2 linked regions of the Asanoa sp. WMMD1127 genome follow. The protein of the gene in region 1 interacts with the protein of each later gene in a pairwise test. Links are inferred from orthologs where the notes say so. Each region holds a gene or a part of one and is shown in the gene's direction. Other genes may lie near its edges.

Region 1 (14,713 bases):
GCTGGCCCTCTCCGTGCCCCGCGGCCTGCACTCTCCGGTGCCGTTCGGCGGCGGCGACGAGCCCGCCGGCGTAGCGCCGCCCGCCACGGATCTGGTGCCCGACGATGCCGATCGTTCCTGGGTCGGCTCGGGCGGTTCGGCGCGCGCCCTGCTGGAGGCGTCCGCGGTGGCGCTGACCTACCGGCGGGCCGGCGAGACACCGTTGGCGGGCCGCCCGACGATCGCGCCCGCACCCGACGAGGCGCGACCGATCGTCCCGCCGGCCGCAGCCGAGCGGCTCGACGTCCTGCTCACCGACGGCGCGACGGGCTGGGGCGGTCCGGCGCAACGGGCGGTGCTCGGGCAGTGGCTGCTGGAGGCCGGCAGGCGCCAGCTGCTCGTGCCGCCGGAGACGCTGCCGCTGCTGCTCGATCTCGGCCGGCGCGACACGGCGCTGCGGCCCGCGCTCGGTGTCGTCGCCGGGCGGCGCGGGCCGTGGCTCGCCCAGCGGCAGAGCGAGTGGCGCTACTTCCGTGACGTGGGGGGCGAAGCGGAGACCGCCGACCCGCAGGACTGGTTGACCGGCACGCCCGGCGAACGGCTGGCCTACCTGGTGGCGCTGCGCGCGACCGACCCGGCCAAGGGCCTCGACCTGCTGGCCGAGACCTTCGACGCCGAACCGCCGCACGACCGCGTGCTGCTGCTCGGCGCGCTCGAGACCGGTCTGGACCGCCGCGACGAGGCGCTGATCGAGCACGCGCTCGACGACCGGCGCCGCGAGATCCGTCAGGTGGCCGCGGAGCTGCTGCGCAAGCTGCCCGGTTCCGCCCTCGGGGAGCGGATGGCGGCGCGCACGGCGGCCAGCGTCCACTTCGCCGACGGCTCGCTCACCGTCACCGCGCCGACCACCATCGACGGCCCGATGCTCCGCGACGACGTCGACCCGTCACCGCCGCGCGGCGTCGGCCTCGGCGCCTGGCTGCTGGAAGAGGTCGTCTCGGCGACGCCGCTGTCGTTCTGGTCCACATTGACCGGTCGTGGCCCGCGCGAGGTGCTGGCCCTGCCGGTCGCCGACGGCTGGCAGCCGGTCCTGTTGCGGGGGCTCGCCCGAGCCACGGCGGCCCAGCGCGATGCCGGCTGGGCGGCCGCGCTGCTCGACCTCGCCGACACGGCGCCCCCGTCGCCCAACGGCGACGGCCTGGGCGACCGGCTGACCTGGCCGCTGCTCGAGGTGCTCCCGGCCGCCGACCGCGGGCGGCGGGTCGCCGCGGCCCTGCGGCGCGACACCGCCGCCGGCATCCGGCTGCTGCACTTCTGCGCCGACGACTGGTCCGACGAGCTCGCGTCGGCCGCGCTGCGGGCCATGGCCGTGCTGGCGCCCGACAACGCCTGGCAGCTGTCCGAGCTGTGCCGGCTGGCGATGCCGGCCATGCCCACCTCGTTCGTCGGCCGGGTCGAGGCGCTCGTCCGCTCGCTGGACGGTCTGCCCGAAGGCCGCCGTTCCGCCCGCTACCTCGCCCAGCTCGCCGCCGTGCTCGGCTTCCGCAACGACATGATCGAGGAGTTCGCATGACCGCCCTGCGTCCGCACGCGGAACAGTTCTACGCCGAAGAGCTGGCCGCGCTGGCCGCCGACGACGACCGCTCGCGCCCGCCGGGCTGGCGGTTGTCGCCGCAGGCGGTGGTCACCTACCTGCTGGGCGACGGCGGCAAGATCACACCGAAATACGTCGGCTCGCGCCGCTTGATGGAGGTGGCCGTGGCCACCCTCGCCACCGACCGGGCGCTGCTCCTGCTCGGCGTGCCCGGCACGGCCAAGACCTGGGTCTCCGAGCATCTGGCGGCAGCGATCTCGGGCGACTCCACATTGCTCGTCCAAGGCACCGCCGGCACGCCCGAAGAGGCGATCCGCTACGGCTGGAACTACGCGCGCCTCCTGTCCGAAGGCCCGTCCGAGGCCGCCCTGGTGCCGAGCCCGGTGCTGCGCGCGATGGAGGGCGGCACGATCGCCCGGGTCGAGGAGCTGACCCGGGTGCCCTCCGACGTCCAGGACGCCCTGATCACCATCCTGTCCGAGAAGACCCTGCCGATCCCGGAGCTCAACACCGAGGTCCAGGCCCAACGCGGCTTCAACGTGATCGCCACCGCCAACGACCGCGACCGCGGGGTCAACGAGCTGTCGAGCGCGCTCCGGCGACGGTTCAACACCGTCGTCCTGCCGGTCCCGGCCACCGTCGACGAGGAGATCGACATCGTCACCCGGCGGGTGGCCCAACTCGGGCGTTCCCTCGACCTGCCGGAGACGACGACGGCGCTCGACGAGATCCGCCGGGTCGTCACGGTGTTCCGCGAGCTACGCGACGGGCAGACCGACGACGGCCGCACCAAGCTCAAGTCGCCGACCGGCACGATGTCGACCGCCGAGGCCATCTCGGTGGTCACCAACGGCATCGCGCTGGCCGCCCACTTCGGCGACGGCGTGCTGCGCGCCGGCGACGTCGCCTCGGGCATCGTCGGCGCCGTCGTCAAGGACCCGGTCTCCGACCGCGTCGTGTGGCGCGAATACCTGGAGACCGTCGTCCGCGAACGCCCCGGCTGGGCCGACTTCTACCGAGCCGCCCGCGATGCCTGAGCGCTACTACGGCATCCGCCACCACGGGCCAGGCTCGGCCCGTGCGGTCGTACGCGCCCTCGAAGAACAACGACCCGACATCCTGCTCGTCGAGGGCCCGCCCGAGGCCGACGACCTGATCCAGTGGGTCGCCGACGACCGCCTGCGCCCACCGGTCGCCCTCCTCGGCTACGCGGCCGACAACCCCCGCCGCGCGGCCTTCTGGCCGTTCGCCGTCTTCTCGCCGGAATGGCAGGCGATCCGATGGGCGGTCACCAACGGCGTCCCGGTCCGCTTCTTCGACCTGCCCTTCGCCCACCGCCTCACCACCCCGCGCCCGAAAGCCGCCCGGCCCGAGCCCGATCCCGACGACCAGGCAACTGACGAGCCGCCGTCGAACGGCGAACCAGCTGACTCCACATCGGACACGCCGGGTGGGCCGGTTGCGGGCGCGGCGATCGCGAACGCGGCTGACACGGATGCGGGCGGCGGTCCCGGAGAGGGTGCGGTGGGCGACTCTGACGAGTCGGAAGAGGACGACGGGCCCATGCCGGGACCGCCGGCGCCGGAGCTGCGGCCGGTGGATCCCATCGGTGAGTTGGCGGCGGCCGCGGGCTATGACGACCCGGAGCGCTGGTGGGAGGACGTCGTCGAGCACCGGCAGGCGCCGGCGTTCGAGGCGATCGAAGAGGCCATGACCGCGGTCCGGTCCGGTGCGCTGGAGGACCCGTACGACCTCGTGCGCGAGGCGCACATGCGGACCGTGCTGCGCCAGGTGCGCAAGGAGCACGACCAGATCGCGGTGGTCTGCGGCGCGTGGCACGTGCCGGCGTTGAGCGCCAAGGTCACCGCCGCCCACGACGCGGCGTTGCTCAAGGGGGGCCGGCGGCGCGGGAAGGTGCGGTTCACCTGGGTGCCGTGGACCTATGGGCGGCTGGCGTCGTGGCAGGGCTACGGAGCGGGGGTCGACTCGCCGGGGTGGTACCACCACCTGTTCACGACCAGCGACGAGGTGGTGCCCCGCTGGCTCGTCGGCGCCGCCGGGGTGCTCCGCGAGGAGGGTGTCGACACGTCGCCGGCCCACGTGATCGAGGCGACGCGGCTCGCGGAGGCGCTGGCCACGATGCGCGGCCGGCCGCTCGCCGGGCTGGCCGAGGTCACCGACGCCGCCGGCGCCGTGCTCTGCGAGGGCGACGACCTGCGGCTCCAGCTGATCGGCCGCCGGCTGGTCGTCGGCGAACGGCTGGGCGAGGTGCCGGAGGGCGTACCCACCGTGCCGCTCGCCCGCGACCTCGAAGCCCGCCAGCGCGCCGCGCGCCTGAAGCCGTCGGCCCTCGATCGGGCGCTCGACCTCGACCTGCGCAAGGACACCGACCTCGCCCGCAGCCACCTGCTGCACCAGCTTCGCTGCCTCGACGTGCCGTGGGGCGAGCCGGAAGAGCGGCGCGGCAGCACCGGTACGTTCCGCGAGGAGTGGGCCCTGCGCTGGCAGCCCGAGTTCTCGATCCGGCTGGTGGAGGCGAGCGGCTACGGCACGACCGTGGTCGGCGCGGCGACCGCCCAGGTCACCACCGCGGCCGCGAAGGCGACCACCCTGGCCGAGGTCACGGCGTTGCTGGAGACCTGCCTGCTCGCCGACCTGCCCGGGGCGCGGCCCGCGGTGCTCCGCGCCCTCGACGCCCGCGCCGCCGAAGACGCCGACGTGACCCACCTGATGGCCGCGATCCCCGCGCTGGCCCGCACGGTCCGCTACGGCGACGTACGCCGCTCCGACGTCGCGTCCGTGGCCGCGGTCGTCCGTGGCCTGCTGGCCCGCATCTACGCCGCGCTGCCGCCGGCCGCATCGAGCCTGTCGGACGAGGCGGCGGCCGAGCTACGCGACCGGATCGACGCGGTGCACTCGGCGGTGTCCCTGCTCGGCGACGAAGCCGAACGCACCCGGTGGCTCGACACCCTCACCGCCATGACCACCCGCGACGACCTGCACGGCCTGCTCGCGGGCCGGCTCACCCGGCTCCTCCACGACGCCGGCCGACTGTCCACGAAGGACGCGGGCCTGCGCCTGAGCCGCGCGCTGACCGCCGGCGTGCCCGCCGCCACCGGCGCCGCCTGGGTCGAGGGCTTCCTGGCCGGCGGCGGCCTGCTCCTGATGCACGACGACGACCTGCTCGCCCTCGTCGACGAGTGGCTGGCCGCCATCCCGGCGGACGCCTTCGCCGAGGTGCTCCCCCTGCTCCGCCGCACCTTCGGCACCTTCGCAACCGGCGAACGCCGCGGCATCGGCGAACGCGTAGCCGGCGGCGGCGCCAACGCCCGCACCACCACCGCGGTCCTCGACCACGACACGGCAGCACTCGCCCTACCCACGCTGAGCACTCTCTTGGGCAGGAGGATCGAATGACGACGCTGGTGCGCCACGACCGGAGCCGCGACCGTCGCGCGCGCGGATGCCGCGAGGCGCCCGCTCACGGGGCGCCGCTTCGCCGCCCACCGCGGACGGGAAAGGCCATGAACGCAGCGCATCCGGTGTCCGCGACGCCACGCGCCGCGGGCAAGAAGGCGATGAACGCCGCGCGCCCGGTGGCCGCGACGCCGCGACTCGCGGGGCGTCGCTGTGCCGGGCACAGCGAACAGGAGGCGGAGAGCGCGGCGCGCCCGGTGGCTGCGGTGCCGCGACTCGCGGGGCCACGTTGTGCCGGGCACAGCGAACAGGACGCGGTCAGCGCGGCGCGCACGGCGGCTGCGGCGCCGCGGTCCGTGGGGCGACGCCGCGGCGCACACGGTGGACGGGAGAGGCGATGAGCGCTGAGGAGGAACGGCGCCGGCGGTGGCGGTTGGCGCTCGGCGAACCCGCCGACGAGTCGCTCGGGCAACCCGGCGGGCGTGACGCCGCGATGGATGCGGCGATGGCTGCCCTCTACGACCGCGGCCCCAACGGCGAGGGCCAGGGCGAGGCCGAGGGCAAACGCCGCACCGGCGGGCTGGGCGCGTCCGCCCCGCGGGTGGCGCGCTGGCTGGGCGACATCCGCGAGTACTTCCCGCAGAGCGTTGTCCGGGTCATGCAGACCGACGCCATCGAGCGGCTCAACCTCACCCGGCTGCTGCTCGAACCCGAGATGCTGTCCGCCGTCGAGCCGGACGTGCACCTCGTCGGCACGTTGCTGTCGCTCAACTCGGTCATGCCCGACAAGACCCGCGACCTGGCTCGCCAGGTGGTCCGCAAGGTGGTCGACGACCTGGAGAAACGGATCGCGCAGAAGGCACGCGCGGCCGTCACCGGCGCGCTCAACCGGGCCAGCCGGATCGAGCGTCCCCGGCACGGCGACATCGACTGGAACCGCACGATTCACGCGAACCTGCGGCATTACCAGGCCGAATATCGCACCGTCGTGCCGGAGCGGCTGATCGGCTACGGCCGCCGCGGGAACGCCGTGCAGCGTGACGTGATCCTCTGTGTCGACCAGTCCGGGTCGATGGCCTCGTCGGTCGTCTACTCGGGAGTGTTCGCGTCGGTGCTGGCCTCACTGCGTACGCTGCGCACCTCGTTGGTCGTCTTCGACACCTCCGTGGTCGACCTGACCGACCACCTCAGCGACCCGGTCGAGGTGCTGTTCGGCACCCAACTCGGCGGGGGCACCGACATCAACCGGGCGATCGCCTACAGCCAGCGATTGGTCACGCGGCCCCGCGACACCATCTTCGTGCTGGTCAGCGACCTTTACGAAGGCGGCGTACGTGACGAGATGTTGCGCCGGGTCGCCGATCTGGTGGGGGCCGGCGTGCAGGTCGTGGCGCTGCTGGCGCTCTCCGACGACGGGGCGCCCAGCTACGACCACGACAACGCGGCCGCGCTCGGGGCGCTCGGCGTGCCGGCGTTCGCGTGCACTCCCGACGTTTTCCCGGATCTGATGGCCGCCGCGATCCAGCGGCACGACCTGCGGGCTTTCGCGGAACGGGAGGGGGCACAGCGGGCACACGGAACATGAACAGGCGTCGCGATCGATGCTAGGGTTTGCCCGCCCGACCGGCGCGCTCGGAATTGGGGGTCTGATGAGCGCCTTCGACGCGATACCGCAGCCCATGCCACCGGCGGAGCTCAAGGAGACCGTCGACGCTCTCCGGCACGCCGTGACCGCGGCGACGGCCACGGTCTCCACACCGGACGGCGCCGTCGAGGTCACCGCGGGTCCCGGCAACGCGATCGTCGGGCTGGGCTTCGGGCGGGCCGCCTACCGCTACAGCCCGGAGCGGCTCGGCGTGCTGGTGGTCGAGACGGTCCGGCAGGCCACGGTGGAGGCGATCGGCGCGGTCACCGAGACCGTCCGCAGCGTCGGCCGCGGCCGCACCGAGCTGCCCGGCATGCTCGGCGGCGAGCTGCCCGAGGTGCCGCGCCCGGCGCCGCCGAGACACGACGACCTGGGGGCCGACGGTCCGGTCGACGGCGAGGGGCAGCAGGCCGACGAGGTGCTGCGCCGCCTCAGCGACGAGTCGCGACGGCAGCTGGCCGGCTACGCGAAGCTGCGCGCCGCACTGGCCGAGCTGACGGCGACCGCCCGCTCCGCCGACGGCGGCGTGAAAGCGCAGGTCCGGGCCGGCGGGGAACTGCTGGCCGTGCACATCGGCGCCGACCAGTTCCGGCACGAGCCGGCAACCCTGGCCGGGATCGTGCACACGACCGTGATGACCGCGACCGCGCAGGCCGCCATGCTCATGGCCGACCGGGTGCAGCGGCTGACCGGCCCGCGCCTCGACATCCGCTCGCTGGTCGAGAGCTACGAGAACCCGCCGCCGAACCCCGACGACGAGCGGCGGAGCTGACCCCGGCGCAGGACGGCTTCCACGCCGACGTAGACGAGATCAAGACTTGCTGCGGCTCAGCCGATGAGCGCGGGCCCGAGCCGGACCGCATGGCCGCCCGCCGCGTCCGCACCCGACTGCCCACCCTCGCCGCGGTGGTCGCCTCGATCGCCATCGCGACCGCGATGTTCCTGGTCTTCATCATCGCGTTCGGGGCGGCCGAGATCTTCGAGCCGTGGGTCCTCGTCGTCGGCGCCCTGCTCGGCGTAACCGCCGGCGCGGGCTTCTTCGTCGTGTGGCGGCTCCGCGACCTGAAACGCCGCCGCCGATCGCGCTGACCGCACCGCAGACGAACGCACGCGGGAGCGGGCCCAGGAGTGCGGCTCACCGAGCCGCGGCCATGGCGGAGCGCGCGGCGACGGCGTGCGCGGCGCGACCACCAGCCGATCGACGCGACCACCGGCCGATCGACGCCGCCACCGGCCGATCGACGCCGCCACCGGCCGATCGACGCGACCACCAGCCGATCGACGCCGCCACCGGCCGATCGACGCGACCACCAGCCGATCGACGCCGCCACCGGCCGATCGACGCGACCACCAGCCGATCGACGCCGCCACCGGCCGATCGGCGCCGCCACCGGCCGATCGGCGCCGCCACCGGCCGATCGACGCGACCCTACGGCGGCGGCGCATCCGGCCGGCGGCAGGCTAGCGGCCGATGTGGGCGAGATACCGGTCGGCCGAGCGGCGGACGCGCTCCTTCGCTCCGCCGGAGACGACGCGGCCCCACCAACCGCCGTACACCGTGTCGTAGGGCATCGAGTCCACAAGCGACACCGCGCGGACGATGGTGTCCGGGTGCTCCGGGATCAGGTTGGGGTAGCTGTGCATGAAGCTCACCCATCGCCGGTCCATGACGACCGTGAAGATGTCGCCGGTGCAGAGGGCGCCCTTGCCGTCGAGGCCCGGCCAGTGCAGGACCGTGCCGCCCGGGAAGTGGATGCCGCAGTTGACCAGCGTGCGGCCGGGCAGGATCTCCTCGCGGTCACCCTCCCAGAGCACGACGTTGCCCGAGCGCGGCACCCAGGCCGCGTCGGCGGCGTGCACGTAGATCGGGATGTCGCCGAACGCCCTGCTCCACTCCACCATGGACCCGTAGAAATGGGGATGGGACAGGGCGATCGCGGCCAGGCCACCGACGGCCTCGACCGCCTCGACGGTTTGGTCGTCCACATAGGGCACACAGTCGAACAGCACGTTGCCGCCGGGGCCGGGGACCACCAGCGCGCGCTGGCCGATGCCGATGGCGGGCTCGACGCCGACGCCCCACAGGCCCGGCACCTCCTCGCGGACGACGCCACGATGGCCGTCGGCGTGCAGCTCGGTGATCGACACCCACCGCTGGCCGCCCCAGCCGACATACTGCCGCTCGTCGGCGCAGATCGGGCAGATGGTGCGGTCGGCGTCGCGGGCGCGCTGAACGCCGCAGGTGCGGCAGATGGGGTGGTGGCGGTCCATTTCTCGAAGCGTACGACCATCGCCGCGTGCCCTACCAACAAGGGGCGTAATGGATGCGTAACGTGCTGGTGAAAGGATCGCGGCCCGCAGTGACGAGCACCCCGGAGGTGAGCCTTGTTCCTCAGCCAGCACGAGCAGGAACGCCTGCTCGTCCACGTCGCCGCCGACGTGGCCCGCAAGCGGCGCGAGCGCGGGTTGCGGCTCAACTATCCGGAGGCGACGGCCGTCATCACCGCCTTCCTGCTCGAAGGCGCCCGCGACGGGCGCACGGTCGCCGAGCTGATGTCGGCGGGGCGCGAGGTGCTCGGCCGCGACGACGTCATGGCCGGCGTGCCGGAGATGCTGGCCGAGGTCCAGGTCGAGGCGACCTTCCCCGACGGCACGAAGCTCGTCACCGTGCACGAACCGATCCCATGATCCCGGGCGAGATCGTCTTCGGCGCCGGCCCGATCGAGATCAACGCGGGCCGGCCGGTGCGCACGGTGACCGTCAACAACACCGGCGACCGGCCGGTGCAGGTGGGCTCGCACTACCACTTCGCCGAGGCCAACCCGGCGCTCGACTTCGACCGCCGCGCCGCGTGGGGCCACCGGCTGGCCGTCCCCGCCGGCACCGCGATCCGCTTCGAACCCGGCATCGACCGCGACGTCGACCTCGTCCCCCTCGGCGGCAGGCGCATCGTCCCGGGCCTACGCGGCGAATGCGCCGGCCCCCTCGACGGCGAACCCACCCGGCCCGGCGACCGGCTCACCGGAGCCGGCTCGCCCACGGGGACCGCCCCGCCCGGCGGCCGAGCCGCCGACCCGCTCGACGGCGACGGCCGCGGATGAGCCACCTCGACCGCCCGCGCTACGCCGCCCTCTACGGCCCCACCACCGGCGACCGGATCCGGCTCGCCGACACAAACCTCCTCATCGAGGTCGAGGAGGACCGCTGCTCCCACGGCGACGAGGCCGTCTTCGGCGGGGGCAAGGTGATCCGCGAGTCGATGGGCCAGTCGGCGGTCAGCCGCGGCAACGGCACCGTCGACACCGTCATCACGGGCGCCGTCGTGCTCGACCACTGGGGCATCGTCAAGGCCGACGTCGGGATTCGGGACGGGCGGATCGTCGCGCTCGGCAAGGCCGGCAACCCGGACACGATGGACGGGGTGCATCCGGACCTGGTGATCGGCCCGGGCACGGAGGTGATCGCCGGCAACGGGAGGATCCTGACGGCCGGGGCGGTCGACAGCCACGTACACCTGATCTGTCCGCAGGTGCTCTCGACCGCGCTGGCCAGCGGCGTGACGACGGTGATCGGCGGCGGGACCGGCCCGGCCGAGGGCACGAAGGCGACGACGGTGACGCCGAACGCCTGGTACCTCGCACGCTTGCTCGAGGCCGTCGACCCCTGGCCGGTCAACGTGCTGCTGCTCGGCAAGGGCAACACCACCAGCCAGGAAGCGATGTGGGAGCAGCTGCGCGGCGGCGCGGGCGGGTTCAAACTGCACGAGGACTGGGGTACGACGCCCGCCGCCATCGACGCCTGCCTGCGCGTCGCGGACGCGAGTGGCGTGCAGGTCGCCATCCACACCGACACGTTGAACGAGGCCGGGTTCGTCGAGGACACCCTGCGCGCGATCGGCGGGCGGTCGATCCACGCCTACCACACCGAGGGGGCCGGCGGCGGCCACGCGCCCGACATCATCACGGTGGCCGGACAGCCCAACGTGCTGCCGAGCTCGACCAATCCGACTCGGCCCTACTCGCGGAACACGCTCGACGAGCACCTCGACATGCTGATGGTCTGCCACCACCTCAACCCGGCGGTGCCCGAGGACCTGGCGTTCGCGGAGAGCCGCATCCGGCCGAGCACGATGGCGGCCGAAGACGTCCTGCACGACATCGGCGCCATCTCGATCATCGGCTCCGACTCGCAGGCGATGGGCCGGGCCGGCGAGGTCGTGCTGCGCACCTGGCAGACCGCGCACGTGATGAAGGAGCGCCGCGGCGGGCCGGACGACAACCTGCGGGCCCGACGCTACGTCGCGAAATACACCATCTGCCCGGCGGTCGCCCACGGCATCAGCGACGAGGTCGGCTCGGTCGAGCCCGGCAAGCTCGCCGACCTGGTGCTGTGGGATCCGGCCTTCTTCGGCGTACGCCCGCAGCTCGTCATCAAGGGCGGCATGATCGCGTGGGCGCAAATGGGTGACGCGAACGCGTCGATCCCCACGCCGCAGCCGGTGCTGCCCAGACCCATGTTCGGCGCGTACGGCGTCGTGCCCGCCCAGACCAGCGTCGCCTTCGTCGCCCCGGCCGCCATCGACGCGCTGCTCAGCGACCGGCTGCCGGTGAGCCGGCGGATGGTGCCCGTCGCCGACACCCGCTCGCTGACCAAGGCCGACCTGCCGCTCAACGACGCGCTCCCCCGCATCGAGGTCGACCCCGACACGTTCACGGTCCGCATCGACGGCGAGGTGGTCCCGCCCCAGCCGGCGCTGGAGCTGCCGATGGCCCAGCGCTACTTCCTGTTCTGATGTCGCTGTCCACACTCCTTGTCCTGGCCGACGGCCGGCTCCCCGCCGGCGGCCACGCCCACTCCGGCGGCGTCGAGGCGGCCGTGGCCGCGGGACGGATCCGCGACCTCGCCACGCTCGAGTCCTTCCTGGTCGGCCGGACGGCGACCGCCGGCGTGGTCGCGGCCACCTTCGCGGCCGCCACCTGCCACGCCCTGACCGCGACGCCCGCCCGCCGCCCGAGCCAGCTCTGCGGTGATGACCCGTTGCGCCGAGCCGGCGAGCGGGTGGCGGCGCCGGACAGCGGGACTCGTGAGCGGGTGGCGGCGCTTGACGACGGCACGCGTGCGCCGGTGGCGGTGCTGGAGGACGGCATGCGTGCGCCGGTGGCGGTGCTGGAGGACGACGGGCGTGAGCGGGTGGCGGCGCCGGACGACGGCGCGCGTGAGCGGGTGGCGGCGCCGGACGACGGCGCGCGTGAGCGGGTGGCGGCGCCGGACGACGGCGCGCGTGAGCGGGTGGCGGCGCCGGACGACGGCGCGCGTGAGCGGGTGGCGGCGCTGGATGACGGTCTGGACGCGCGGACGGCGTCGCCGGCCTTGCGGGCGGCGTCTCGCGCACAGGGGCGGGCCCTGCTTCGCGCCACCAGCCGGATCTGGCCCGCGGCCGAAGCTCCCGCCAGGGCGGGAACGACGGCCACGGCCAGAACGCCCGCCATGGCGGGAAGACCCGCCCCGGGGGGAACGGCGCCCGCGGCCGGCCCGCATCACCCCGTGGCCATCGGCATCGCCGCCGCGGCGGCCGGGCTCGGCCCGCAGGAGGCGGCCGTGGTCGCCGTCTACGGTGGAGTGACCGGTGCCGCCTCCGCGGGGGTGCGGCTGCTCGGCCTCGACCCCTACGCGGTCCACGCGCTGGTCGCCCGCCTCGCCCCCACGTGCGACCGGATCGCCGCCGAGGCGGCCACCCGCACAGACGACCCGGTGGACGACCTGCCCGCCGGTTCCGCGATCCTGCTCGACGTCGACGCCGAGCGGCATGCCACCTGGGAGGTGCGTCTCTTTGCGTCCTGAGATCGAACACGGCCGCGCGGTGCGGATCGGGATCGGTGGGCCGGTCGGGTCCGGCAAGACCGCGCTCGTCGCCGCCCTGTGCCGCACCCTGGCGACCGAGCTCCGGCTCGCCGTGGTCACCAACGACATCTACACGACCGAGGACGCCGACTTCCTCCGTCGGGCGGGTGTGCTGCCCGACGAGCGGATCCGCGCGGTCGAGACCGGGTGTTGCCCGCACACCGCCATCCGCGACGACATCAGCGCCAACCTCGACGCCGTCGAAGCGCTGGAGGCGCAACAGCCGCTGGACCTCGTACTCGTCGAAAGCGGTGGCGACAACCTCACCGCGACCTTCAGCAGAGGGCTGGTCGACCACCAGATCTTCGTCGTCGACGTCGCCGGCGGCGACAAGGTGCCGCGCAAGGGCGGGCCGGGCGTCACCACCGCCGACCTGCTCGTCGTCAACAAGACCGACCTGGCCCCGCTGGTCGGCGCCGACCTCGGTGTGATGGCCCGCGACGCCGCCGCCCGGCGCGGCGACCTGCCGACCGTCTTCCTCACCCTGGTCGGCGACCCGGCGGCCACGCCGGTGGCCGCGTGGGTACGCGAACGGGTCGCCGCCGGCCCCGAGACCGCGAGCCACCGACCCGAGGCGCCCACCCACAGCCACCCGGCCACCGCGCCCGGCACGACCGCTGACGCCCGGACGAGCACCGCCGGTGCGGGCTGAGGCCCGTCTGGTCGCCGAGCCCGACGGCCGCGGCGGCACCCGGCTGTCCACGGTGTACGGAGAGCCGCCCCTGCTCCCCCGCCGCACCAACCCGCACCACCGCGCCGCCGAGGTGCACTTCGTCGGCGGCGCGGCCGGTCCCCTCGGCGGCGACGACCTCCGCGTCGCCATCACCGTGCGAACCGGCGCCCACCTCGTCGTCCGTACCATCGCCGCGGCTCTGGCCCAGCCCAGCGACCCACGGATGCCGAGCCGACTCGACGTCGTAGCAACGGTGGAAGCGGGAGCCGCTCTCGACTGGCTGCCGGAACCCACCATCGCCGCCATCGGCTGTGACCACCACCAGCGGTCCATCGTGGACCTCGCGGACGGGGCCCGGCTCACGTGGCGCGAGGAGATCGTCGCCGGCCGGCACGCCGAGCCGGCGGGCGACCTGCGCACCAGCACCGCCGTCCGCTGTGCCGGACGCACCATCCTCCGCCACGACCTCGGCATCGGCCCGCACGCGCAAGGCTGGGACGGCCCCGCCATAGCCGGCGCCGCCCGGGCCGTCGGCACGCTGCTGCTGGTCGGCCCCGGAGCTCCGACGAAACCGGCAGTCAGCGGCACCGCCGCCCTGATGCCGCTCGCCCGCGGCCCAGCCGCCCTGATCACGGCCGCCGCCCAGGACGCCCGGGCGCTACGGACGGCGCTCACGGCTACCACATGGGCCGATGATCCGGATGCGGAACTCGACATTTGCCGCGAAAGCTGAGGCTCCCGTCTACGTTCGGTGGGTGTGGACGGCCGCGTGGGGCGGTCGTACACCGGAGGGAGAGCCGCAATGGCCATCAGCGACAGGTTTGGCGACGCCATGGACAAGGCCAAGGACCAGATCAACGACAAGGACGAGCGCGACCAGCGCATCGACCAGGCCGGCGACGCCGTCGACGCCAAGACCCAGGGCAAGGTCGCCGAGAAGGTGGACCGCGCCCAGAACGCCGCGCGCAAGGCCGGCGACCGCGCGCAGAACCGCAACAACAACCGCAGCAACAGCAACAACCGGAGCAACAACAACCGGTAACAGCTTCCGGTCCCGGCGGGCACACCGGGACCCGGCGGACATGCGGGTCGGGCGCGTGGGGGCGCTCGACCCGCTATGTCATTCCGGGAGCCGCGACCGCCCTCGCCGACAACGCTGGGCAGGCCGAGCAGGCGGCGGGCGAACGGCCGAGAAACCCAGGTGCCCGACCGGCCTTCAGCCGGCGGGCGCGGATCCCGCAGGCGCCGACCCCGCAGGCGCCGAGCCACCGGACCGCGACCCAGCAGGCACCGACCCAGCGGACCCCGACCCGGCAGGCTCCGATCCCGCAGGCCGTGACTCCCCAGGCCCGGGCTCCGACTCCGCGGGCGCCGACTCCGCGGGCAGCAGGTGGGTCACCTCCGGCGGACCGTCGGCCAACGCCTGCGCCGCCGCCTCGATCTCCCGGTCGGTCCCGGTGAGCCGATGCTCGTGCTGCCGCCGGTGCTCGTCCCAGGACGCCAC
Region 2 (14,691 bases), 3.4 Mb from region 1 along the record:
ACCATCGACAGCAGCGACAGTGGCGCGACAGCGATGCCGGCCTGCAGCGCCGACAGCCCCAGCACCGACTGTAGGTAGATCACCAGGGGTAGGAACAGGCCCAGCATGCCGAACGCGATGGCGGCGCTGACCCCGCTCATCACGGCGAAGTTGCGGTCCTTGAAGATGCCGAACGGCACCAGCGGCTCGCCCGTCCGGGTGATGTGCTGGTGGTAGAGGAAGACGGCCAGCACCAGGACGCCGGCGCCGATCAGCTCGACGATCGTGATCGGACCCCAGACCCGGCCCCAGTCGTGCGACTCGCCCTCGATCAGGCCGTAGACCAGGAGAAACAGCCCGACCGTGGCGAGCGCCGTGCCGACCCAGTCGAGCCGGTGACGGCGGTTGAGCCGCAGGTCGGGCATGGCGATCAGGGCCAGCACCACGGTCACGATGCCGACGGGCACGTTGACGAAGAAGATCCACTCCCAGCCGAAGTCGGTCACCAGGTAGCCGCCCAGCGTCGGGCCGGCCACCGTCGCCACGCCGGCCACCGAGCCCCAGACGCCGAACGCGACGCCGCGCTTGTCCGGCGGGAAGATCACCGTGATCGTGGAGAGCGTCTGCGGCGTCAGCAGCGCGCCGCCGACGCCCTGGATCACCCGGAACACGATCAGCTGCTCCGGCGAGGAGGCCAGCCCGCAGGCGGCGGACGCGACCGTGAACACGACGAGCCCGAGCACGAACAGCCGCTTGGGTCCGAACAGGTCACCCAGCCGGCCGGCGGTGATCAGGAGAACCGCGTAGACCAGCACGTACGCGTTGATGATCCAGAGGATCTGGTCGAGCGAGGCGTCGAGGCTCGTGCTCATGTCGGGGATCGCGATGTTCACGATCGTCGTGTCGAGCAGGATCATGAAGAAGCCCAGGCAGAGCGTGACGAGGACGAGCCACGGGTTGGCCTGGGCGCGGCGCTCGGTGTCGCCGGTCGATGCGGTCATGACGCGATCCCCTCGGACGTGAGCGTGCGTCGACAGGTCTAGCACGGCGGTACGACAAGGCGTCAGGCGAGCACCCCGATCGCCCGCTTCGCGCGGAAGACGGTCTCGGCAGTACGGGATCGCGCCCGCTCCGCACCCTCCGCCAGCACCTGCCGCACGTAGCCGGGATCCCGGGCCAACGTCTCGAAGCGCGCGCGCAACGGCCCCAGCAGGCCGAGAACCGCCTCCGTCGTGGCGCGCCTGAGATCTCCGTACCCCCGCAGCGCCGTTCCTATCTCGACCGGTGTCCCGCCCACGCACGCGGCCAGGATCTCCAGCAGGTTGCTCACCCCGGGCCGGGCCGCCGGGTCGTACGCGATGATCCCGTCGGTCTCGGTCACCGCCCGGCTCAGCTTGCGGGTGACCAGGGCGGGCGGGTCCAGCAGCCCGATGGCGCCGGACGCCGACGACGTCGTCTGACCCATCTTCACCGTCGGGTTGGCGAGGTCCATCACCCGGGCCGCGACCGTCGGCGTGACCGGCTCCGGCACCACGAACGTCGGACCGTACCGCTGGTTGAACCGCATCGCGATGTCGCGGGTGAGCGCGACGCGCGGGCGTTGGTCGGCGCCCACGGGCACCTCCGCCGTGTCGTGCAACAGGATGTCGGAGGCCTGCAACACGGGGTACGCCGCCCGGCCGCGCGCCGCCGTGCGCTCCAGCAGGAAGTGCAGCTCCGCGTGGTCGGGCACCTGCGACTGCACGTAGAACACGGTCCGGTCCGGGTCGAGACCGGCCGCGAGCAGCACGGTCGCGTGGCGGAGGGTGGTCTCGCGCAGCGTGCGCGGCTCGTGCGCGGCGGTCAGCGCGTGCAGGTCGGCGAGGAACACGGTCGCGTCGCTGGTGTACTGGTCGCGGACCATCGGCTGGATCGCGCCGAGCAGGATGCCCAGGTGCGGCTCGCCGGTCGGTTTGAGGCCGGTGAGCCGGCGGGTCGTGACGGTGCGGGTCATGGCTGCCTCCGGGAGGACGGGGTAGCCGCGGGAGCCGGGCCGGACACGCGAAACGGCCACCCGGACTCGGGCGGCCGTCGACGTTGGGCACGCGGATGCGGGGCCGCCCCTAGGGCGTCCACCAGCCGAGGAAACTCAGCGTCCGCATGCGATGGAGGCTATCAGCGACTAGCGCATCTCGGTGTCCCGCGCAAGCTGAAACGGGCTTCCGCTGGCTCCTCCCGGGAAGCCGAGCGACGACCAGACTCGGTCGCGAACGGGCGCACGGTGCGCCCGACGGGGGAGGCGGCCATGCGGGTCCAACAGTTCCTTCTGGTGGTCGATCGGGCGCCGGGCCTCATCGAGCGGCGGCGGCTGGCCACGTTGCCGGCGCCGCCACGCTCGCAGACCGGTCCCGACGGCACGCACCGGCTGGCCTTCGACCGTCCGGCGTCCGTGCTCGCCGACGCCGTCGCGACCGCCATCCAGCAGGTGGAGACCAGGACCGACCTCCACGTCGTACGCGTGGCGGACCGCGACTGGCTGACCCTGGCCGAGATCGGCGCGCGGATCGGCCGTTCGCGCGAGATCGTCCGGCTGTGGGCGCTCGGCCGGCGCGGGCCCGGCGGTTTCCCGGCGCCGCTCGAACCCGACCGCGAGACCAGCTACTACAGCTGGGCCCAGGTGTCGCCCTGGCTGCGCGAGCGGATGGGTTTCGACCTGCCCGACGACGAGCCGATCCTGGCGGCCACCAACCTGGCGTTGCAACTGCGCGCGTTGACGCCGCGGATCCGGCACATGCAGCTCATCCGCCATCTGCTGGGTGCGGCATGACGGCCGCGGTGCGCTCAGGCCAGGTCGAACTCGCCGTCGCGGGCGCCGGCCACGAAGGCGTCCCACTCGGCCTGGGTGAAGACCAGCACGGGGCCCTGCGGCTCGGCCGAGTTGCGCAGGCCGATGAGGTCGTCGACGAACGCGACCTCGACGGAGCCGTGCTCGGCGGGGGCGTCGCCGACGCGCTGCCATTCGGCGCGCGCCAGGTCGAAGTCTCCCTTAGGGTGGTGTGCCATCGCGCTGCTCCTCGGATGCTCGCGCCGCTGGGGCGGACCGTCAGGCTATACCGCATCAGGGTGGGGTCGCCCGGTCCGGACACGTTCGTGCACGATAGGCGGATGCGCAGCCTGACCCAACAGGAGGCGACCGACCGCGCCGCCGCCATCACCGTCGAGGCCTACACCATCGACCTCGACGTGACGACCGACGACCATTTCCGGTCGACCACGACGATCCGGTTCCGCGCGGCGGAGCCCGGCTCGGCGACGTTCGTCGAGCTCAAGCCCGTTCGCCTGCACGCGGCGACGCTCAACGGCGCGGCGCTCGACCCGGCGGCGCTCGACGGCAACCGGCTGGCGCTGACCGGCCTGCGCGCCGACAACGAGCTCACGGTCGAGGCCGACATGGCCTACTCCAACACCTCCGAGGGCCTGCACCGGTTCGTCGACCCGGCCGACGGCGGCGTCTACCTGCACGCCACGTCCTTTCTCGACGAGGCGCAGCGCATCTTCGCCTGCTTCGACCAGCCCGACCTCAAGGCGCCGGTGACGATGCGGGTGACCGCGCCGGCGGCGTGGACGGTCGCGGCCAACGCGGCGGTCGCCTCGCGGTCGCCCGCGGGGGCCACCAACCGCTGGGAGTTCGTCACCACGCCGCCGCTGGCGACCTACTTCGTCACGGTGATCGCCGGCCCTTACCATGTGGTCGAGTCCACTCACGACGGTCTGCCGCTGGCGCTGTTCTGCAAGGCGTCGGTGGCCGAGCACCTCGACAAGGACGCCGACGAGATCTTCACGATCACCCGGCAGTGTCTTGACCGGTTCCACGAGCTGTTCGGCTTCCGCTACCCGTTCGGCAAATACGACCAGGCGTTCGTGCCCGAGTTCAACGCCGGCGCGATGGAAAATCCGGGCCTGGTGGTGATCCGCGACGAATACGTCTACCGGTCGGCGGTCACCGACAACGAGCGCGAGCTGCGCGCCACCACGATCGCCCACGAGATGGCGCACATGTGGTTCGGCGACCTGGTCACCATGCGGTGGTGGGACGACCTGTGGCTCAACGAGTCGTTCGCCGAATACATGGGCACCCGGGTGACGGCCGAGGCGACCCGGTTCCGCAACGCGTGGACCACGTTCGGGATGCGCCGCAAGGGCTGGGGCTACGAGACCGACCAGCGGCCGTCGACCCACCCGGTGGCCCCGACGAGCGTGCCGGACTCGGCCGACGCGCTGGTCAACTTCGACGGCATCTCCTACGCCAAGGGCGCCGCCGCCCTGCGCCAGCTGGTCGCGTGGGTGGGCGACGAGGCGTTCCTGGCCGGCATCCGGGCGCACTTCCAGACCCACGCGTTCGGCAACGCGACGCTGGCCGACCTGCTCGGCGCGCTGTCGACGGCCAGCGGGCGCGACCTGTCGGCGTGGGCGGCGCGGTGGTTGCGCGAGCCGGGTGTCAACACGCTGCGCGTCGAGGCGCCCGCCGCGATCGTCCAGTCGGGGGCCGTGCTGCGCCCGCACCGGGTGGCGTTCGGCCTCTACGACCGGGCTGCCGACGGCGCGACCACCCTGCGCCGCCGGATCGAGGTCGACGTCGACGGCGAACGCACCGAGGTGCCGCAGCTGCGTGACGAGCCGGCGCCCGACCTGCTGCTGCTCAACGACGGCGACCTGACGTTCGCCAAGATCCGGCTCGACCCCGCCTCGGCGGCGGCGGTGCCGGCCGTGCTGCCCGGGCTGCGCGACCCGCTGAGCCGGGCCGTGCTCTGGACCTCGACGATCGACGCCGTACGCGACGCGGAGCGCCCGGTCAGCGACCTCGTCGACCTGCTGGTGGCCGCCCTCCCGGCGGAGACCGAGGTGATCGTGGTGGTCGACGCGCTGCTGCAGGCCCGCAACCTGATCGACCGCTACCTGGCGCCGGGCGATCGCGCGGCCGCGCTGGCCCGGGTGGCGTCCGTGTGCGAGGTGCTGGTCGCCGACCCCGATGCCGGCGCGTCGCGCCGGCTGGCCGCGATGCGGGCCCTGGTCGACGCCGGCGTCGACGCGTCGCGCCTGCTCGGGTGGCTCGACGGGGTCGACGTGCCGGCCGGCGTCGAGGTCGACGAGGAGCTGCGCTGGCGCATCGTGCACCGGCTCGCGGTGCTGGGGGCCGTCGACGCCGACCGGATCGCGGCCGAGCTCGCCGCCGACCGGAGCGCGGCGGGGGAGGAGTGGGCGGCCCGGGCGCGGGCGGCCCGCCCCGACCCCGAGGCCAAGGCGGCCGCCTGGGCCGCGGTGATCGACGACGACACGCTGTCCAACCGGCTGCTCGACGCGTGCGCGCGGGGGCTGTTCCAGCCCGAGCAGACCGAGCTGACGGCGCCCTACGTGGAGCGCTACTTCGCCGAGATGCCGGCCGCGGCGCGGCGGCGCACGCCCTACGCGGCCGAGCACCTCGCCGACCTGGCGTTCCCCCGCTATGCGGTCGAGCAGCGCACCCGCGACCTGGCGGCGGCGATGCTGGCGCGCGACGACCTGCCGGCGGTGCTGCGCCGTGTCGTGATCGACAACGACGATGACCTTCGTCTCGCACTCGCTGCCCGGGGGCGATGACGGGCATACGATCCTTTGATGGACGTTGACGACGATCACGGCGCCCGCCGGGTCGGGATCATGGGTGGCACGTTCGACCCGATCCACCACGGTCACCTGGTCGCCGCGAGCGAGGTCGCCGACATCTTCGCCCTCGACGAGGTGGTGTTCGTCCCGACCGGCGAGCCGTGGCAGAAGGACAGCCGCGAGGTCTCGCCGGCCGAGGACCGCTACCTGATGACCGTGATCGCGACGGCGTCCAACCCGCGGTTCCACGTCAGCCGCGTCGACATCGATCGCCAGGGCCCCACCTACACCGTCGACACCTTGCGCGACATCCGTTCCATGTACGGCCCGAAGACGCAGCTCTTCTTCATCACCGGCGCAGACGCGCTGGACCGGATCCTGTCGTGGAAAGACACGGACCAGATGTTCGAGCTGGCGCACTTCGTCGCCGTCACGCGGCCCGGTTTCACCCTCAGTGACGACCATCTCCCGGACGACGCGGTCTCGATGATCGAGGTCCCGGCCATGGCGATCTCGTCGACCGACTGCCGTTCGCGCGTCGCCGCCGGCAAACCCGTCTGGTACCTGGTGCCCGACGGAGTCGTCCAATACATAGCGAAACGGCACCTGTACCGAGCGTGAGCTGCGGTTTCCTAGCCGCTGGCGCGCGGCGCCTCGGGCCCGCGGTTGGGTGGACGATGGTCGGGCATGTGAGAGGCTTGAAGGGAATGCCGTCGACCAGAGGAGCAAGGTGACCGCTACCGACCGCACGCGCGAGCTGGCCCTCGCCGCCGCGCAGGCCGCAGCCGACAAGAAGGCGCAAGACATCGTCATCATCGACGTCTCCGACCAACTGGTGATCACCGATGCCTTCCTGATCGCCTCCGCGCCCAACGAGCGGCAGGTCCTCGCCATCGTCGACGCGATCGAGGAGCGGCTGGTCAACCTCCCGGAAAAGGCCAAGCCCGTCCGCCGCGAAGGCGAGCGCGGGGGCCGCTGGGTGCTCCTCGACTACGTCGACCTGGTGGTCCACATCCAGCACGCCGAGGAGCGGGAGTTCTACGCCCTCGACCGGCTGTGGAAGGACTGCCCGACCATCCCGTTCCTCGACCGCGACCTGGTGCCGGCCGCCCCCGCCGCCCCTACCGGCAACGAGGCGAGCCCGACCGAATGACCAGGCTGCTCGTCTGGCGGCACGGCAACACCGACTACAACGCGGGCGGCCGCGTACAGGGCCAGACCGACGCGCCCCTGAACGCCCGGGGCCGCGACCAGGCCGCTGCTGCCGCGGCGCTGCTGGCCACGTACCAGCCCGACGCCCTTATCAGCAGCGACCTGTCACGAGCCTTCGACACGGCGTCGGCCCTGGCGTCGCTGACGGGCCTGTCGGTCACGCCGGACGTGCGACTCCGCGAACGGCATTTCGGCGAGTGGCAAGGCTCACTGCTCACGGACATCGAAACCCGCCACCCGACGGAGTACGCCCGCTGGCGCGCCGGCGAGCCCTCGCCGGGCTGCGGCATCGAAAGCCTGGACGACCTGGCGAAGCGGGTCATGGAGGCGCTGCAGGACGCGGCGTCGCTGGCTCCGGGCGGCACGGTCGTGGTGACGACGCATGGCGGCGCCGCGCGGCAGGGCTGCGGTGCGCTGCTCGGCTGGCCCAACGAGGCCACCCGGACACTGGGGTCGCTCCACAACTGCCATTGGACCGAGCTGCGCGACAGGTCGCGGCGCACGGGCGGGACGGGCTGGCAACTGATGGCCCACAACGTGGGCACACACAGCCAGATCTGACCGCCTCTGTTCCTAGGCCTGCCCGCAGCGCGACGGCACGCCCCGGCGCCTTGTCCCGACGGGCACGCCGCGGCCCGGCGCAGCGCCCGCGCGGCCGAGCCGCGTCCCCGCGCAGCGCCCGCGCGACCGAGCCGTGTCCCGGCGCAGCGCCCGCGCGACCGAGCCGCGTCCCCGCGCAGCGCCCGCGCGACCGAGCCGCGTCCCCGCGCAGCGCCCGCGGGACCGAGCCGCGTCCCGGCGCAGCGCGGGCCGCAGCCCGGGTTGGGTCCGCGCCCGCGTTGATGTGCGCGCCCGCGTTGATGTGCGCGCCCGCGTTGATGTGCGCGCCCGCGTTGATGTGCGCGCCGCGTTGATGTGCGCGCCCGCGTTGATGTCCGCCCGCATTGAGGTTCGCGCCCGCGGTGCGTCGCGAGCCGGCCTGGTGGCCTTGGCGTACGCAGCGCGGTTCGCGCTCGCGTGGCGGTCCGGGCTTGCCCAGCCGATCGCGGCCTTGTCGTGATTCGCGTCGTCCTCGTGCCTCCTCTCGGCGCTCGGTTCGGTGGCGTTCCGAGGCGTCCTGGGTGGTTGGGCTTTGTCGCTTTCGTGATTGGGCTGGATGGCCCCTTCTTCCTGGCATCGTCCGCGCCGGTGGCTGATCTCGGCTAACGTGCCGGCATGCCCGTAGCGGTCGTCACCGACTCCACCGCCTACCTGCCGCCGTCCGCGTACGCGGCGATGGCGGTGGTGGTGCCGTTGACCGTCGTGATCAACGGCGTCGAGGGGTCCGAAGGCGTCGACGTCACCCCCATCGAGGTGGCGCGCGCCCTCGGCGGCCGCCGGGTCTCCGTCACCACCTCCCGTCCGTCACCGGCCGCCTTCGCGGATGTCTACCGACGTCTGCTCGACGAAGGCGCGTCCGCCGTCGTCTCCGTGCACCTGTCGGCGCAGCTGTCCGGCACCGTCGAGGCCGCCCGCCTCGCCGCCGCCGAGATCGGCCCCGCCGTTTCGGTCGTCGACGCGAAGTCCACCGGGATGGGGCTCGGCTTTCCCGCGCTGGCGGCCAGCGAGGCCGCCAGGCGAGGCGAAGACGCCGACGCGGTCCAGCGCGCCGCCGCCGAGGCCGCGGAACGCACCTCGACCCTGTTCTACGTCGACACCTTGGAGTTCCTTCGCCGCGGCGGCCGCATCAACGCCGCGTCGGCACTCCTCGGCACGGCGCTGTCGGTGAAGCCGATCCTGCACGTGGTCGACGGCGGCATCGTCGTCCGCGACAAGGTGCGCACCGCCAGCCGCGGCCTCGCCCGCCTCGTCGACCTCGCGGTCGAGGCGGCCGGCGACGACGACGTCGACGTGGCGGTGCACCACCTCGACGGCGCCGACCGCGCCGACCAGCTGGCGGTCAGCCTGAAGGAGCGCCTGGGCGAGCGGCTGCGCGACTCCTATGTGACGGAGATCGGCGCCGCCGTCGCCGCGCATGTGGGTCCGGGGCTCGCTTCGGTGGTCGTACACCGACGCTCCTAGCCGTCACCGCGTGGACGCCGGTCCGTGATCGCGCCATGGGGGAAGCCCTTCCGTAAGTGAGACAGGGCGTCCAGTGTCGACGAATCGCACGAAGATCATTCGGTTATCCACAGTTCGAAGTTATCCACAGGGTGCGACGGACGGCGTACATCCGGTGAGCCATCGGGCCTAACGTCGCCCGCGTGTCTGATGACGAGGCGCTCGTGCGCCAGCGGCTGGCCCGGCTGACGGCCGAGTCGAGCCCTGCCGACCCCTACACGGCGCTGACCCGTCCACTTCGGTCGCCGTTCGAAGGACTCGACGACCCGGCGACGTTCGCGACCACGTTCCCGCGGGTCGAGCCGTCGCCGCCGTCTCCTCGGCCGGAAGGCTTCGAGCCCGAGCCCGAGCCCGCGGGCCGCCGTCTCCTCGGTGGGCCTGGGCCCTTCGACCCCGGCCGGCGCGGCATCAAGGCCTTGGCGGTCGTCGCCGCCGTGGTGGTGCTGGTGGCGGCGTTCTTCGCCTACCGCGCCAGACCGAAGGTCGAACCCGTCACCGCCGTCTCCGCACCACCGGCCGTCGACGCGGGCCCAGCGACCAGCGCTTCAGGCGAGATCTTCGTGGCGGTGGCGGGCAAGGTCAGGAAACCAGGGTTGGTACGCCTACCGGCCGGCGCGCGGGTCGCCGACGCCGTGGAGGCCGCGGGCGGCGCGACACCCGGCACCGACCTTTCGACGGTCAACCTCGCGCGCCGCCTGACCGACGGCGAGATGGTGCTCGTCGGCGTCACCCCGCCGCCCGGCAGCGCACCGGACCCGTCGGCGGGCGGGCCGGCTGTCGGCGGTGCCGGCGACGGCAAGGTCAACCTCAACACCGCGACGCTGGCGGAGCTGGACTCCCTACCCGGCGTCGGCCCCGTCCTGGCGCAGCGGATCCTCGACCACCGCACCGCCAAGGGCGGCTTCAAAAGCGTCGGCGACCTGCGCAACGTCGACGGCATCGGCGCGAGCCGCTACGAGGACCTGAAGGACCTGGTGACGGTATGACCACCGAGTTGTCGGCGCCGGATCCCGCCGGCGGGCGACCGCCACCCGATCTCCGCCTCGCTGGCCTGGCACTGGGGACGTGGCTGAGCGCACTAGGAGCGCTGTATGCGAGCGCGGTGATCAGTGCCCTCATCGCGGCCGGAGCGGCGACCTTGGCGGTCCCGCTGTACGTCGCCAACCGCCGCGCCCGGCACGCCCGCGACGGCGACCGTCGGCGGCGACCACGCTTCGTCTCAAACGAGCTGCGACCACCCGATCGGCCGCTGTGGCGAGTGCTCGCCGATTGGCCGCGACAGCGGGTTGGAATCGACTGGCCGCGGCGGCGGGTCCCTGCCGGTCGGCCGCTATGGCGAGTACTCGCCGGTTGGCCGCGACAGCGGGTTCAAGGCGACTGGCTCCGGCGGGAGGTTCCTGCCGATCGGCCGCTATGGCGAAGGCTCGCCGGTTGGCCGCGACAACGGGTCCAAGTCGATTGGCCACGGCAGGCGACCGTTGCCGATCCAGGTCGACAGCGGATCGGCGCCGGTCGGTTCCGGCGTCGCCTCTCGGGGCGGCCGCGACTGCGGGCCGTTTTCGGCACGCCAGTGTGGCGGCGGATCGCGGTCGCGGTGCTGCTAGGAGTCGTCTGTGGAGCGGGCGCCACCGCAGCCCGGGTCGCGGTGCGGGACGCGCCGACGCTGGCCGGCTACGCCGACGAGCGAGCCTCTGTCGTCGCCGAAGTCCTGGTCCGTGACGATCCGCGGCTCGTCGGGGGTGCCAACCGACCGATGTACGTCGTCACCGCCGACCTGCGCTGGCTCCGGCCGATCGACACCGACGCGCACCGGATCGAGGCCCGGGCCCGCATTCTCGTCCTCGCGACCCACCAGGCCTGGGGCGCGCCACTACCGGGTCAGCGCGTACGTCTCGAGGGCAGGCTCGCCCGCCCGCGCGGTGGCGACCTGACCGCCGCCGTCATCTCCTCCGGCGCCGCGCCCGAGCTGGTCGGCCGCCCGTCATGGGCGCAACGCGCCGCAGGTGTGCTCCGGGCCGGCCTACAACGCGCCTGCACGACCCTGCCGCCGGAACCCGGCGGCCTCCTGCCGGGGCTGGTCCTCGGCGACACCAGCCGCCTCGACCCCGCCGTGGCCGACGACTTCAAGACCACCGGCCTGACGCACCTGACAGCCGTCTCGGGCGCCAACGTGGCGATCGTGATCGGCTTCGTGCTGCTCATCACGCGCTGGTGCCGGGCCGGCCGGTGGACGTCCGCCATCCTGTGTGGACTGGCGTTGGTCGGCTTCGTGATCCTGGTCCGCCCGTCGCCGAGCGTCATCCGCGCCGCCACCATGGGCGCGATCGGCCTCCTGGCACTGGCCAGCGGCCGCTCCCGCGCCGCCGTGCCGGCCCTGGCGGCCGCCATCGTCATCCTGGTCGTGCTCGACCCGGAGCTGGCCGGCGACGCCGGTTTCGCGCTGTCGGTGCTGGCGACCGGCGGGCTGCTGCTCCTCGCGCCCAAGATGCGCGACTGGCTGCGCCGTCGTCGCGTGCCGCCCGGCCTCGCGGAGGCACTCGCCATCCCAGCGGCTGCCCAGGTGACCTGCGGGCCCGTCGTCGCGGGCCTGTCCGGCGCGGTCAGTCTGGTCTCGATCCCGGCCAACCTGCTGGCCGCTCCGGCCGTGGCACCCGCGACGGTTCTCGGCGTCTTCGCGACCATCGCGTCCGCGGTGTGGCCGCCGGCCGCCGGCTTCCTCGCCTGGATCGCGCACTGGCCGGCGCAGTGGCTGGTACTGATCGCGCGCCACGGCGCCAACACGCCCATGGGCAGCCTGCCCTGGCCCGGCGGCGTCGGCGGTGGCGTCCTGCTGGGCGTGCTCACGGCCGTCGTCCTGGTGGCGTTCCGGCGCCGGCTCGCCCGCCGCCTGATCGCCGTCGTGGCGGCGGCCTCCGTCGTGGGTGCCCTGCCGGTACGCGTCCTCACGAGCACCTGGCCGCCCGCCGGCTGGGTGATCGTGGCCTGCGACATCGGCCAGGGCGACATGATGGTGCTACCCGCCGAAGCCGGGAGCGCCGTGGTCATCGACGCGGGACCCGAGCCGGCCGCGGCCGACGGCTGCCTGGATCGGCTGGGCGTACGTACGGTCCGACTACTGGTCGTCAGCCACTTCCACATCGACCACGTCGGCGGCGTGGAGGGCATCGGCCGCGGCCGTCGCCTCGAAGCGGTGATCACTCCCCGCCATGTGGAGCCGGACGCGGGACGTGACCTCGTCGTCGGCGCGGCCGCCGAGGCAGACGCGACCGTCGCCGCCGTCGACGCCGGCTGGCGGTGGTCGGTGGGCACCACGGACCTGGTCACGCTCGGCCCGCCCGTGGAAATGTCAGGGACACGGTCGGACCCCAACAACAACTCACTCGTCCTCCGGGCGACCGTCGACGGGGTGGGCGTCATGCTTCCCGGCGACGCCGAAGAGGAGGAGCAGCGGGCGACGATCGACCACTACGGTGCGGGTGCTCTGCGGGCCCAGGTGCTCAAGGTCGCGCATCATGGCTCGGCCTACCAGGAGCCGGCGTTCCTCGACGCCGTGGACCCCGCGGTGGCGCTCGTGTCGGTCGGCGTCGACAACGGGTACGGCCATCCGAACCCGGCGCTGCTCGCGCGGCTCACCCGTGACGGGGCGCGGGTGCTGCGTACCGATCACGCCGGTGACCTGGCGGTCGTGCGGAGAGGAGGTGGTCTCGCCGTGGTTGCCTCGGGTGCCTCGCACGATCGCCGCTGATCCCGTGTACGGGATTCTCGGCGCAGCCGTGTCGCACAATGATTTGTCGCGATTTGCGGTTGATGAGTGATCGACTACTCATTTGGGTGAGGACGTTCGGTCATTCAGGAGCGCGTGCGAGTATGGCCCGGTGACCGGCGGCCTTCCCCCAATTCAACTCGTGCTCGGCGACGAGGAACTGCTGGTGGCGCGCGCCGTTGACAAGGCAATTCAAGCCGCGAAGGCGGGCGACGCGTCCACCGACGTCCGGCAGTACGAGGGCAACGCGCTGGCCGCCGGCGAGCTGGCCGAGATGATCAGCCCCTCGCTGTTCGGCGGGCGCCGATTGGTGGTCGTGCGGGGCGGGCAGGACGCGCGCAAGGACGTCGTCGCGGCGTTGCTCGACTACGCGAAGCACCCCGACCCCGACGTCACGCTGATCGTCACGCACACCGGCGGCGGGCGGGCCAAGGCACTCGCCGAAGGGCTGCGCAACGCCGGCGCCGAGGTGGTCACGGCCGCGAAGCTGAAGTCTCATCGCGATCGAGTCGCGTTCGTCCGCGAGGAGCTGCGGCGTGGCAACAACCGTGGCTCCGAGGAGGCGGCGGAAGCCCTGCTCGCCGCCGTCGGCAACGACCTGCGCGAGCTGGCGGCCGCCTGCTCGCAGCTTCTCGCCGACGTCGAGGGTCGCATCGACGCGGCGACGGTGGCCCGCTACTACCGCGGCCGGGCCGAGGTGAGCGGTTTTACCGTGGCCGACGCGGCGATGGTCGGCGACGTCCCGGGGGCGCTCGAGGCGCTGCGCTGGGCCCTGCACGTCGGCGTCGACCCGGTCCCGATCGCCGACGCCATCGCCGACGGCGTCCGCACGGTCGCGCGGGTCGCGTCCGCGGGGCGGGGCAACGCCTACCAGATGGCCAGCACGCTCGGCATGCCCGCCTGGAAGATCGAGCGGGCCCAGCGCCAGGCCCGCGGCTGGACGCCCGAGGGCCTGGTCGTCGCGATGCGCGCCGCCGCCGACTGCAACGCCGAGGTGAAGGGCGGTGCCGACGACCGGGGGTACGCGCTCGAGCGCGCGGTCTTCGCCGTCGTCGCCGCGCGTTCCGGAGACTCCGGCGAGGCGCCCGGCGGCCCGGGGTTCAGCGCCAACCGACCGACGGACGGCCGCGCGGCCGCCCGCGCCGCCGCCGGCCGCGGCGGTTCCCAGACCACCGGCCGCCGTAGTGGGGGTAGCCGATGACAGTTCGACGACTCACGGCCCAGTTCGCCGCCGCCGGCGATCTGAGCGGTCGCCCGTTCTACGCCCGCGTGCTGCGGCTCCGCCACATCAACCCCAGCTCGACGGTGTGCTTCGTCTTCCTCGAAGGCGCGACCGCGTTCGCGATCATCCTCGCGCTGGCCGAGCTCATCCCGCTGTGGGGCGTCGTGCTCCTACCGGTCTGCATCGCCGCCATGGTCAAGATCAACGACCTGGTCGCCGGAGCGGCGGTACGCGCGGCGGCGCACCGCGAAGGTCGCGCGTCGGTCCGCCGCCCGATGCGCCCCTTCCGGACGGTCGGCCGAGCCCAGGTGCCTGGCGGCGCCGGCGCCGAAAAGGTCGGCCGCGTCTACCGCTCGGCCCCGCCCAGTCCCGCAGCCCCGCCCACCGCTACCGCGGCGGCCGACGCCGGCCTGCCGGTCTTGGACACCGACGACTGGGCAGACGACGACGACCTGACCGACACCGCGGAACGCCGGCATGGATCTCACGGCGGCGCAATCCCGGTGGCCCGCCAGGCCAACACCGCCACGGCGGTCAACGCGCCACCGATCGACCTCCAGCCGGGCCGCCCAGCCCGAGCCCCGTCCGGCCGCGATGTCGTCGACACCCCTGCCCAACGCGCCCGCCACGCCGCAACCCGCCGCTACGAATAAGTCAGCACCCACCGCGCGCCGCGCGGACCGCGCCGAGCCGCGCCGCGCGGACCGCGCCGAGCCGCGTCGCGCGAACCGCGCCGAGCCGCGTCGCGCGAATGCGGACACAACGGCGTTCTAGCCGGCAGATCGGACAAAGC

Evidence for each region.
Region 2: the proteins of O7635_RS21475 (region 1) and rsfS interact in binary tests that used the Escherichia coli proteins (3 or more experiments, as listed by UniProt). The link is inferred for Asanoa sp. WMMD1127 from one-to-one orthologs.

The regions. Positions count from the first base shown.
Region 1 is NZ_JARUBP010000001.1:4,484,289-4,499,001, reverse strand. The notes cover bases 580-3,579. They hold O7635_RS21475 (AAA family ATPase), read left to right. Parts: upstream 580-1,548; coding sequence 1,549-2,610; downstream 2,611-3,579. Other genes in these bases: O7635_RS21470 (DUF5682 family protein), read left to right, coding at 2,603-3,579; O7635_RS21480 (DUF5691 domain-containing protein), read left to right, coding at 580-1,552. In the rest of the region: more of O7635_RS21480, read left to right, coding at 1-579; more of O7635_RS21470, read left to right, coding at 3,580-4,990; O7635_RS21465 (VWA domain-containing protein), read left to right, coding at 5,388-6,575; O7635_RS21460 (YbaB/EbfC family nucleoid-associated protein), read left to right, coding at 6,640-7,407; O7635_RS21455 (hypothetical protein), read left to right, coding at 7,497-7,724; O7635_RS21450 (hypothetical protein), read right to left, coding at 8,097-8,906; O7635_RS21445 (urease subunit gamma), read left to right, coding at 9,021-9,323; O7635_RS21440 (urease subunit beta), read left to right, coding at 9,320-9,736; O7635_RS21435 (urease subunit alpha), read left to right, coding at 9,733-11,427; O7635_RS21430 (urease accessory UreF family protein), read left to right, coding at 11,427-12,476; urease accessory protein UreG, read left to right, coding at 12,466-13,188; O7635_RS21420 (urease accessory protein UreD), read left to right, coding at 13,178-13,942; O7635_RS21415 (antitoxin), read left to right, coding at 14,012-14,251; O7635_RS21410 (MFS transporter), read right to left, coding at 14,426-14,713.
Region 2 is NZ_JARUBP010000001.1:7,893,616-7,908,306, reverse strand. What follows is about bases 5,065-8,042. They hold rsfS (ribosome silencing factor), read left to right. Parts: upstream 5,065-6,331; coding sequence 6,332-6,754; downstream 6,755-8,042. Other genes in these bases: O7635_RS37805 (DegV family protein), read left to right, coding at 8,029-8,042; O7635_RS37810 (histidine phosphatase family protein), read left to right, coding at 6,751-7,374; nadD (nicotinate-nucleotide adenylyltransferase), read left to right, coding at 5,614-6,222; pepN (aminopeptidase N), read left to right, coding at 5,065-5,595. In the rest of the region: O7635_RS37845 (DHA2 family efflux MFS transporter permease subunit), read right to left, coding at 1-980; O7635_RS37840 (tryptophan--tRNA ligase), read right to left, coding at 1,043-1,972; O7635_RS37835 (hypothetical protein), read left to right, coding at 2,264-2,785; O7635_RS37830 (DUF397 domain-containing protein), read right to left, coding at 2,800-3,021; more of pepN, read left to right, coding at 3,124-5,064; more of O7635_RS37805, read left to right, coding at 8,043-8,874; O7635_RS37800 (ComEA family DNA-binding protein), read left to right, coding at 9,057-9,899; O7635_RS37785 (hypothetical protein), read left to right, coding at 13,874-14,551. UniProt on the Escherichia coli protein: Functions as a ribosomal silencing factor. Interacts with ribosomal protein uL14 (rplN), blocking formation of intersubunit bridge B8.